2 regions of the Paenibacillus sp. JL3B1040 genome follow, and region 2 is predicted to be linked to the other one. Evidence: riboswitches for the same ligand, from Rfam matches in the RefSeq annotation. Region 2 holds a riboswitch; the other holds the start of a gene.
What was found. A riboswitch is a leader RNA that binds a small molecule or an ion and turns the genes downstream of it on or off. The one in region 2 is predicted to bind cyclic di-AMP.
Positions count from the first base shown of each region.

Region 1 (5,434 bases), 1.6 Mb from region 2:
CGAGCTGCGCGGCCATATCGTCAAAGCGTTCGTGGTGTTGAAAGAAGGCATTCGTGGCAGCGATGAGCTGGTTAAAGAGCTACAAGCCCATGTCAAAGCGTGGACCGCGCCTTACAAGTATCCGCGTCAAATCGAATTTATCGACGACTTGCCGAAAACCAACACCGGCAAAATCCGCCGGTTGGAGCTGCGGGAACGGGAAGAGCGGGCATATCGCCAATAGCTAAAGCCTCGTGTATGATTTCATGTTTTTCATCGCATCCTAAGCCCATTATCGCTAGAGGAGGCTGAACATGGAAAACCCGTTTTCCAGCATGCAATCGCAAAATCCGATCTCACTCGCGCAGCAGTCGGTCAAAAAAGCGCATCGCGCGGTAACCCAGGCTCAATCGCACCCCAGCGAGGAAACGGTGGAGGGCGCCCGCAACGCCATCGAAAAAGCGGAAAACGCCATCGTCCAGGCCGACGGCCGGATGAATACCGAGCCGATGGAACGGGCCAAGGAGGATTTGGCCGAAGATCAGGCGGCTTTGGCGGAAGCGGAGAATCAATTGAATTCTTGAATATGAACGCATGGCGAAAGCCGGCAGCGACTTACGAATCGGTTCGTGAATCGCTTGCCGGCTTCTTTGCCTCCGAGCCTAGAAGGATTAAACGGAGACCGGATTGCAGCATTTGCTGGATTTGGCCATCGCCTCGTTAAACAGCTTGACGGATCGGAGAACGGTATCTTTTTCAAACTCGCTCATATAGGAAAAGACCTCATCCAAGTATTCATTCATCTGCACGTCGATCGTCGTAGCGATGTATTTGCCTTCGGTAGTCAGCGATAACGTTTGAACTCGGCGGTCGTCGGGATCGGCCGTTTTCTCCACCAAGTTCAGCTTGATCAGCGCCTGGATCTGCCGGCTGAACGTCGTAATATCGGTACCCAGGGCGTCGGCAATTTGCTGCATGGACGGTTTGTCCCGCCGGTCGATTTCATAAAGGATATGACTTTGAACCAGAGAAATATCGCAACTGCCTACGCTGCAGCAATTCCGGTTTAACAATCCAAAACGGCGGGTCATGATTTGGAATAACTCGCGCGGATTTTCCATAGTGAACTCACCTCTTGCTTCATTTATAGCCCAATTGCTTGCAAGATGCAAGTTTTTTGCGATTTCCATCAATTGGTGGAGGATAAGGGGGACCGAGTCCGTTCAATACTAACTTGGACACGAAGCAAAAAAGGAGGGATGAGATGTTTTTTCATATAAAGGAGTTGCAATACAATGCCAAACCCGATAAACCCGATGCTGTATATGCCAAAAAGCTGCAGGAGGTATTAGGCGGCCAGTTCGGCGAGATTACGGTGATGATGCAGTACCTGTTCCAAGGATGGAATTGCCGTGGGGAACAAAAGTACCGCGATATGCTGCTGGATATCGGAACCGAAGAAATCGCACATGTCGAAATGTTGTCCATCATGATCGCTCAGTTGCTGGATAACGCACCCGTTCAGGATCAAGAGGAAGCAGCTAATAAGCCTATCTTGAATGCGGCGATGGGCGGAATGAACGTGGAGGATGCAATCGTGAAGACCGTGATGGCCGGGATGAATCCACAGCATGTCATCGTCTCCGGATTGGGTGCGACCCCGACGGATAGCGTAGGATACCCTTGGAACTCCCGTTACACCATAGCCAGCGGCAATTTGCTTGCCGATTTTCGGGCCAATCTGAATGCGGAGTCCCAAGGCCGTTTGCAGGTTTGCCGTTTGTACGAAATGACGGCGGATCGTGGCGTTCGTGACATGTTATCTTTTCTGATTGCCCGGGATACGATGCATCAAAATCAATGGATGGCCGCGATTGAAGAACTAGAGAAAAACCAGAAGCCGATTGTCCCTAGTACGTTCCCGCAGGGGTTGGAGAAACATCAAGTTTCTTACTCCTTCATGAACTTTTCTTCCGGGGAAGAAAGCAAGCAAGGACGCTGGGCACAAGGGACCAGCATGGATGGACAAGGCGAATTCGAGTATATTACCCATCCGGAAGCCATGGGGCAAAAGCCAGTATTGTTGCCGCCTCCATTATATGTACACGGAACACCTCCGACGTCCCATAATCCCGTTGACGTAAGGTAAATAACGATCCTAAAAGTAAGCGGGTTAACTCCATTCGAGATTAGAAAGGAACGATGGACAACATGAAAAATTGGGGAGCTCATGAATTTCTGGAAACGAACGAATTGCTTCGGAAATTGACTGCGGATATTGAGCTTCATGCGCTATTCGCCGGAATGACGAATGATCAGGCTTTTAGAACAATGCTGCAACGCCATATCCAAATGATGGATGGGGCTTATCACCAAGCGATCCGTTTAATGCAGTACAAAGGGGTGGACGTGTCTCCAAGCACCACCGCGGCTCGCCGGTTCAACCTTCAACAGACGCCCCATGTTGGTTTCCAGCACCCGCATTCGATTCCGGCTCCGTCCTTGAACGTCCAGCAGTTAAGCGATATGACCATGGCGACGCTAATTTTAAATTCTCACAAAACAGGCTCGGCGGTCGGTATGTTATGGGCGGCCGAATGCGTGGACCCGGATGTACGTGCACTCCACGTCATGTGCGCCAACAACTGCCAACAAATGGCATATGAAGCATTTCAGTTTATGAACGAACGCGGGTATTACGAGGTTCCGGCAATGCCGCAATCCGACGTATCGCGAATGGCGTCGCTTTATCAATACGGATCTCCGACAAGTTACGCAAACAACCCTGTTTGATCATTATTTTGAAAGTTAAAATGTGAAATTGCAGATAATGGGTTGACATTGTCTGGAATAGCCTTTACGATAAACACACGCTTAGTTTCCAGTTCATGGCTGGAAAGCGGGGGAACCAGTTTTTTGGGGCGAATCATTCTTTAACGATTGTAGGGTACCATCTTACCCGAGTCCGTCAGCTAACCTCGTCAGCAGTGGATGGGTCTAGTTTCACGCAACTTTACGCAAACTTCCAATGGCCCTTATATAAGGGCCGTTTTCTATTTTTTTGTGCGGACCCCTGCTGGCGGAGCTATGCTTTCCCCTAGGCGAGGGGTCTCTTTTTTGGACTCCGGATTGAAAAATGAAAGGGGGAGTCAGGCATTCGGAATAGAGTTTGAATTTAAACCTACTAAACCGATGAAAAAAATGAGAATGAAAGGCTGTGAATGGGGTTGAGAAAAGTATCATGGTTGTTAATTTCATTGCTTGTAACGGTCTCGCTAACCGCTTGTAATCCGGGACCAACCGCTAATTCGGGCAACGGGGGCACAAACACCGATTCCGAAGCTGAAGGGACGCTGGCCGAGGCAATTCGAACCGGGTCCATTACGGTTGGATTCGCGAATGAGAAACCCTATGCCTACAAAGACGCTAACGGAGAACTAACCGGCGAAGCGGTGGAAATCGCCCGGGTGATCCTCAAAAGGCTGGGCGTTAACGAGATGAAAGGCGAGTTGACCGAATTTGGCTCCTTAATCGCCGGGTTGCAGGCCAATCGATTCGATCTGATTACCGCGGGAATGTTCGTGAACCCGGAAAGGTGCGAGGCCGTATTGTTCGCCAACCCGGAGTATAGTATCGGCGAAGCGATTGCCGTAAAACAAGGGAATCCTCTTCGTCTTGGTAGCTATGAAGACATCGCGAATAATGAGAAGGCTCGCGTTGCCGTTATGACAGGCGCGGTGGAAATCGGATATCTGCAAAAATCCGGTGTCCCGGATGATCGGATTATTCAAGTTCCGGACCAGGCGTCTGCGATCAGCGCCCTCCAATCCGGACGCGTGGAGGCGATCACAATGACGGGGCCTTCGCTGCAAGCGATGCTTGAATCCGCCGGGGACAAGGACATCGAGAGGGTCAACGATTTTTCGCAACCGGTTATTGATGGACAAAGTGTACGCGGGTACGGCGCTACGGCGTTTCGTTTGGCAGACAAAGAATTTCAGGAAGCCTATAATGCGGAATTGACCAAGATGAAGGAATCGGGCGAACTGCTGGATATCCTGCAGCAATTCGGATTCACGGAGCAGGAATTACCCGGGGACATGACGGCTGCCGAGCTTTGCGGGGCATGATATGCCAGAGTCCTGGATCGACTTTATTCCCACCTTGCTGGAAGGAGCGAAAACCACCGTTACTGTCGCCTTGTTTGCGGCATTATTGGCGGTCATCGCCGCCTTCGTCTCGGGCTTGATGTGCTTATCCCGCCTTCGCCCGATTCGTTGGCTCTCCTCAATTTATGTGGAGGTTTTCCGAGGGACGTCCTTACTCGTTCAGTTGTTCTGGCTGTATTTTGCACTGCCATTCGCCGGTCTGGAGCTTCCCAAATTGCTCGCGGCCATATTAGCGGTGGGATTGAACTTTGGAGCTTACGGCTCTGAGGTTGTACGTAGCGCCATATTGGCCGTGCCGAAAGGCCAATGGGAAGCGTCGATTGTTTTAAACATGAAACCATGGCAAAGGATGACTCACATTATTTTGCCGCAGGCTGCATTAAGAATGCTTCCTCCCTTTGGCAATTTGCTTGTTGAATTAATCAAATCCACGTCACTGGTTTACTTCATCACTATGGCGGATCTCACTTACCAGGCAATGGTTCTCCGCAACAACTATATTTCCTGGACATCGGAGATTTTGTTCCTGCTGCTGCTTATGTATCTGGCGATCGCTTCTATCGTCTCCTTCGGCATCCGGATTTGGGAGCGCAAATGGTCCGAAGGGAGGATGTGACGGATGTGGGATTGGCAGTACGCCTTTGAAATCCTTCCGGAGCTTCTCGTTGCTCTCAGAATGACCATAGTAGCTACGCTTTTGGGATTCTTGACTGCATTGATCGGTGGATTGCTGCTGGCTCTCGCCATGCGTTCGAGATTTGTCGGGCTACGTATGGCGGCAAAGGGATTCAATGGATTTATCCGGAACACGCCGTTGTTGGTTCAGGTGTTCTTTATTTATTACAGCTTGCCGATGATGGCCGGCATTTCATTACCGGCTTTCTATGCCGGAATTCTAGGATTAGGGTTGCACTATAGTACTTATTTATCCGAGGTTTATCGCTCAGGAATTGATGCCGTTCCCAGAGGTCAATGGGAGGCGGCCGTAGCGCTGAATTATTCCAAGGTAGATACCTGGCGTTCGGTGATACTTCCGCAAGCTATTCCGCCAATCATTCCAGTTCTTGGGAATTACCTGATTGTGATGTTTAAGGAAACCCCGATCTTGTCCGCTATCACCTTGGTTGAATTGCTATTGACCGCGAAAAATATCGTTTCGGAATCCTTCCGGGTATTTGAACCTTATACACTGGTTGGCGTCTTGTTTCTGGCTATCAGCTATCCGTCCTCGCTATTCATTCGCCGATTGGAAAAAAGAATGAATCTCCAAAGGGGCAAATAACGAA
Region 1 covers NZ_CM169317.1:2,705,058-2,710,491, forward strand. The annotation lists gene ACZF99_RS12100 (acetate--CoA ligase) at 1-223, shown strand, start outside; gene ACZF99_RS12105 (hypothetical protein) at 294-563, shown strand; gene ACZF99_RS12110 (MarR family winged helix-turn-helix transcriptional regulator) at 651-1,100, opposite strand; gene ACZF99_RS12115 (manganese catalase family protein) at 1,244-2,128, shown strand; gene ACZF99_RS12120 (spore coat protein) at 2,182-2,772, shown strand; cyclic di-AMP (ydaO/yuaA leader) riboswitch at 2,841-2,981, shown strand; gene ehuB (ectoine/hydroxyectoine ABC transporter substrate-binding protein EhuB) at 3,201-4,109, shown strand; gene ehuC (ectoine/hydroxyectoine ABC transporter permease subunit EhuC) at 4,111-4,764, shown strand; gene ehuD (ectoine/hydroxyectoine ABC transporter permease subunit EhuD) at 4,768-5,430, shown strand.
Region 1: linked by a shared signal. The riboswitch ahead of ehuB (ectoine/hydroxyectoine ABC transporter substrate-binding protein EhuB) and the one ahead of ACZF99_RS19535 (C40 family peptidase) in region 2 are both predicted to bind cyclic di-AMP.

Region 2 (5,434 bases):
TTAAACGAAAAAATACCTGGAATCTCCAAGGTCATTTACCAAAAGGATCATTCCAGCGGGAATGGTCAATATAATCAATCGCTTGCCGAGTTTAGCGCACTCATTGAAATCGGCGGTGTAGAAAACGTATTAGAAGAAAATTATCGGACGATATCGATTTTGGCAGATGTGATTCATGAAATTTGGCATGAAGATCATAATTCGGCCATTTAATAAACATGATTTGATAATGCCCTATTAACCGCGGGCCGAAAGGATAAGCTTTATGTAAATATTTTGAATATGAGGACTTTCTGGTTCAAAGTTTGATACATTCTTAGGCCAAGAAACTCCTGCCGAAATGGCAGGAGTTTTTTGCTTATAGTTTCAATAATTTGGCATTGATGGCTACAATGACGGTGCTTAAAGACATCAGGATGGCGCCGATCGCGGGGTCCAGAATAATTCCAAACGGCATTAGGACGCCTGCAGCAAGCGGGATGGCAACGATGTTATAACCTGTCGCCCACCATAAGTTTTGCATCATTTTGCGATAGGTCACTCTGGAAAGCTTAATGATATTGACGACATCTTGCGGATTGCTCTTGATAAGTACGACGTCAGCTGTCTCAATCGCCACATCAGTGCCCGCACCGATCGCGATCCCTAAATCTGCCTTGGCAAGCGCTGGAGCATCGTTAACTCCATCTCCGGTCATCGCTGTACGCAAACCTTCTTTTGTTTGAATCTGGTCGATTTTATCCGACTTTTGATGGGGGAGAACTTCGGCGAAGATTTCATCCAAGCCTAGCTGCTTACCGACATATTGGGCTACCTTTTGGTTATCCCCCGTTAACATGATGGATTTAACTTCCATATCTTTCAGTTCCTGAACGGCATCTTTGGCTGTATCTCGGATCATATCTGCCAGTGCGATCATCCCGGCCACTTGACCATCAACGAGGATAAAGACAACGGTTTTCCCCTCTTGCGACCATTGATTAAAGCGTACCTCATCAAACGGAAGGTGCTTCTCCTTTACGTATACAGGACTTACCCCCATAATTTCCTTACCATCCACAACCCCTTGGAGGCCACTACCCGGGAGTGCTTTGAAGTCAGTCACTTCTTTAAGCTGAATCCCTTTTTCCTTTGCAGCTTTTGTAATGCCTCGGGCGATTGGATGCTCGGAATGTGTCTCTACGCTCGCTGCATTGGTAAGAAGTTCCGTCTCGGAAGATACGTTTCCGAGATGGATATTCGTAATCCCGAATTCCCCTTTGGTTAAAGTTCCTGTTTTATCGAACACAATGGCTTGGATATTCCGTGCACCTTCAAATGCGGTTCGGTTGCGAATCAAGAGCCCGTTCTTCGCGGCAAGCGATGTCGAAGTTGCAATAACAAGCGGAGCGGCGAGCCCTAACGCATGTGGACATGCGATTATCAACACGGTAACCATACGTTCCAAAGCAAAGGAGAGCGAATACCCGAGTGCAATCCATGCGGAAAAGGTGAGAATCCCTACCACCAATGCACCGTAAAAGAGCCACTTAGCGGCACGGTTCGCCAGATCCTGTGCTCGGGACTTGGAAGCCTGGGCTTCTTGAACGAGTGCAATCACTTGCGAGAGGTACGTTTCTTTGCCTACGCTCTGAACGGAAATCTTGACAGAGCCCTGACCGTTAATGGAACCACCAATGACTTGGTCGCCAGCTTGTTTTGCATTCGGTACGGATTCGCCGGTCAGCATCGATTCATCAATCAAGGTTTCGCCTTCAGTAATCTGACCGTCGATCGGAACTTTTTCACCCGGTTTCACGAGTACGATATCGCCTTTTTTTAGTTCAGTGACATCGATTTCGATAATCTCGCCGCTTTCTTTTACCAAATGTGCATCGGAAGGCATAAGTTTTGCGAGCTCCTCTAAAGCTTTAGTGGCCCCCATGATGGACTTCATCTCAATCCAATGCCCGAGTAGCATAATGTCGATTAACGTGGCAAGCTCCCAGAAAAAGTCTGTCGTGGTGAGTCCGAAAGTAGAGCTTGTACTGTAAACATACGCAACAACGATGGCGAGACAGATGAGAGTCATCATGCCCGGGTTTTTTACGGAAAGTTCATCCTTAGCCCCTTTAATAAAAGGCCAGCCCCCATAGAAGAAGACAAATGAGGACAAGAGGAACAGAAGGTATGTATCCCCCGGAAATCGCCAGCTTACGCCCATGAACATTTGAATCATTGGGGAAATGATTAGGATCGGAATCGTGATAATTAAGGATATATAGAAACGTTTCTTAAAATCTTCAACCATATGCCCATGATGGCCGGAATGATCATGTCCGCCAGCGTGCATAACATGGTTTCCATGTTGGTGCTCATCATGCTGATGATGATCCTCGTGTCTTACATGCTGATGTTGCTCATGCTCATCATGTTGGTGATGTTGGTGTTCGTTGGGTTCGTGGTGCTGTTCTTTATGTTGATGTTCAGAAGAACGACGGGAATGATCGCTTTGATCATGTTTATGATTGTTATTCATGATCTTGCTCCTTCGCATAATTTGTTATTTTTAAGTATTTAATTTAACCTCTATGTGATATTTTAATCACCACCTTCCCTGTTCTTATTCCAACATGGACATATTGTAGAAGAGGCTATGGCATTCTTAATTTCATCTTATAAAGGACATATACACTATGTAAGAACGGTAACTAAATAATTAAAATCTTGTAACCCTACAAGCAGTAGTATAAATATGGTATATTGATAATGTCAATTTTCGATACGTTCTTATTTTTATAAAAATCATCTGTTTCGACATTTCTAATAGCTTCCGAAAGCCCTCAGTAAGTGATTAAACATTCATATTACATTTTTTGTACTTCTATAAAAATAAGGATTGACAAAATAACAGAAAATAGACTACATTATGTAGGGTTACAAAAAATTAATTTTTGCCGAATTTCTTAACAGAAAACGGGGGAACCAATTTTGGGTGAATTATTCTTTTCGTAAAAAGAATATAGGGAACCTTCTACCGAACCCTCAGCTAACTCCGTAGGCATCGAAGGGAGACTACATATTTGAGAAAATTGATCTTATCGACATTAGGTGCAGCACTTATTTTTTCAGCGAGCGCTACCAGTTCCTTTGCTAGTTCGGCCAAACTTGAAAATGAAGTAGATAAAGTGGTGGGGACTCCTTACTTGTATGGAGGTACAACAGTAGCCGGTTTTGATTGCTCGGGTTTTATTTTATATGTTTTTGATAAGTTCAATTTGGATTTGCCTCGTACGTCAAAAAGCCAGGCAAAAGAGGGAACTCCGGTGGATCAGGACAAACTTCGAACTGGAGATTTGGTATTTTTTAATACGGATGGGAAGGGTATTTCTCATGCAGGCATCTATATCGGCGACAATAAGTTTGCACACTCTTCAAGTAGTAAAGGTGTAAGAATAAGCAGTTTGTCAGAATCTTATTATAAAGAGCGGTATGTTACTGCAAGGCGTGTTGTGAGTGAGCAGAGTTATCTTAAAATGATTGGTCAAGAATAACTATAAAAAGGACAAGCTGTAAGAAATTATCGGCTTGTCCTTATGTTTTGCAAAAATAATCATCCAAGGAGGATGATTATTTTTGTAAATTGACCAATGAAAGTTTATTAACTACAATATGTAGTATAGGATGAAAGGGTGAAAGCATGTCTGTTAAACGGATGTATTTAAACGAGGAGGGGCTAAATCGCTTTTTTGGCTCACTAGAAGCTCAAATCATGGAGATTATTTGGGAACATAATAGAATAACAATTAAAGAAGTTCAGTCTCTTCTGGAGGATGATTTATCTTTCAATGCTGTGATGACGGTGATGAATCGCTTGATTGAAAAAGGGCATCTGAAGAAAACAACAATAGGGAAGGGGAGAGCCAGGCAGAGTTATTTTGAACCTGTACAAAGCAAGGAGGAATTTATTACCGAACAAACGAAAACTGTTACGGTAGGTTTAATTCACGACTACGGGGACTTGATGGTAAATCATATGGTCGACGCGATGCAGCAGGCCGATCCTCAGTTGATGAAGTTATTAGAATCACGTTTAAATGAATGGAAAAAAGACCGTCATGATAACCATTAAAAAGCATGACATCATTTTTTTCTTGATGATCGCTATTGGATTACTCCTATGGATTAATATGGCAATTTATATGTTGCATGAAATTTGGGGATATTCCATCCAATGGGGAATATTGGAGTATTGCCTTTCTGCTCTAGGAGAGAGCACAATGATACACCAGTTCATATTAATAGGATTGAATATCGTTATTATATACAGCCTTCTAACATTTTTTTACATCTTGTTCAAACAAGTAAATCTAAAAAAACAGTGGAATAAAGAGGTTCGATTCAAATCGGATATTTTGTTAACGGAAGCGATAAATAGAACATTTCAACAATTTAATGGAAAAATTATTGTTATTAAAGACCATTCACTATTCGCTTTAACTTATGGATTTGTTCGACCGAGAATTGTCATTTCTACCAAGATGCTGGCATGTTTCGATCAAGAAGAGATTACAGCGGTATTGCTGCATGAATACGCTCATCTAAAAAAATTCGATCCTCTTCGTTCGTTAATCATAAATATCATAAAAGACAGTCTTCCTTTTGTACCGATTTTTAAAAAAATGCATTATTTCATTCATGTTTGGATGGAGATCGATGCCGATCAATATGCCATGATGCACATGGGGTCCCCATATGCTTTGGGTAGTGTGTTATATAAATGTGCGAGTTCAAATCATCAACGATTACCCATCGGGGTTGGATTTGCGGATGATCCCATCAATTATCGGATACAAAAATTAATTGAACCGAGTTCTCATATCAAAATTCCAATGATGGATATCCCCCCTATGGTTATATCTTTTAGTGTATTCATCACGTTTGCTGTCATCATGTTATTTAACGGCTGCACATAAAAGCCGTTTTCTTTTTCGTTTTAAAACTACGTATTGTAGTATATAAAGTGGCTCGATGGTTCATATTAAAAGCGATAGGAGAACAGATACATGTGTGGAATTCAGCCAGATTATATGAAAATGGCCATGATGAATTGATTAACGTTATGAGAAATCCTTTATACGGTCTTGTTGATTATCATAAATGATTAGGAGAATGATCATGTATAGAGTAAAAAAGAAATTGTCCTGGGGATTTGGTTTTTACTTAGCAGTAGCTTTGTTCACAATTATCATATTTGCAATATGGGGTGGAATTAAAAAAGCCAAAGAATCAGAATCAAATTTGGCTTCTTTGATCCCTGAGTCCGACACACATCCACACGTCTTTAGTTATGCACCCGATGACACAACGGTTTGGATAGGTACACATACAGGTGTATATGAACTTATTGATCAAAATTGGCAGAAAACTTTTGAGCCTATTAAAACCAACGACG
Region 2 covers NZ_CM169317.1:4,324,233-4,329,666, reverse strand. The annotation lists gene spoIIP (stage II sporulation protein P) at 1-213, shown strand, start outside; gene ACZF99_RS19540 (copper-translocating P-type ATPase) at 359-2,518, opposite strand; cyclic di-AMP (ydaO/yuaA leader) riboswitch at 2,925-3,058, shown strand; gene ACZF99_RS19535 (C40 family peptidase) at 3,063-3,533, shown strand; gene ACZF99_RS19530 (BlaI/MecI/CopY family transcriptional regulator) at 3,680-4,111, shown strand; gene ACZF99_RS19525 (M56 family metallopeptidase) at 4,077-4,955, shown strand; gene ACZF99_RS19520 (hypothetical protein) at 5,158-5,434, shown strand, end outside.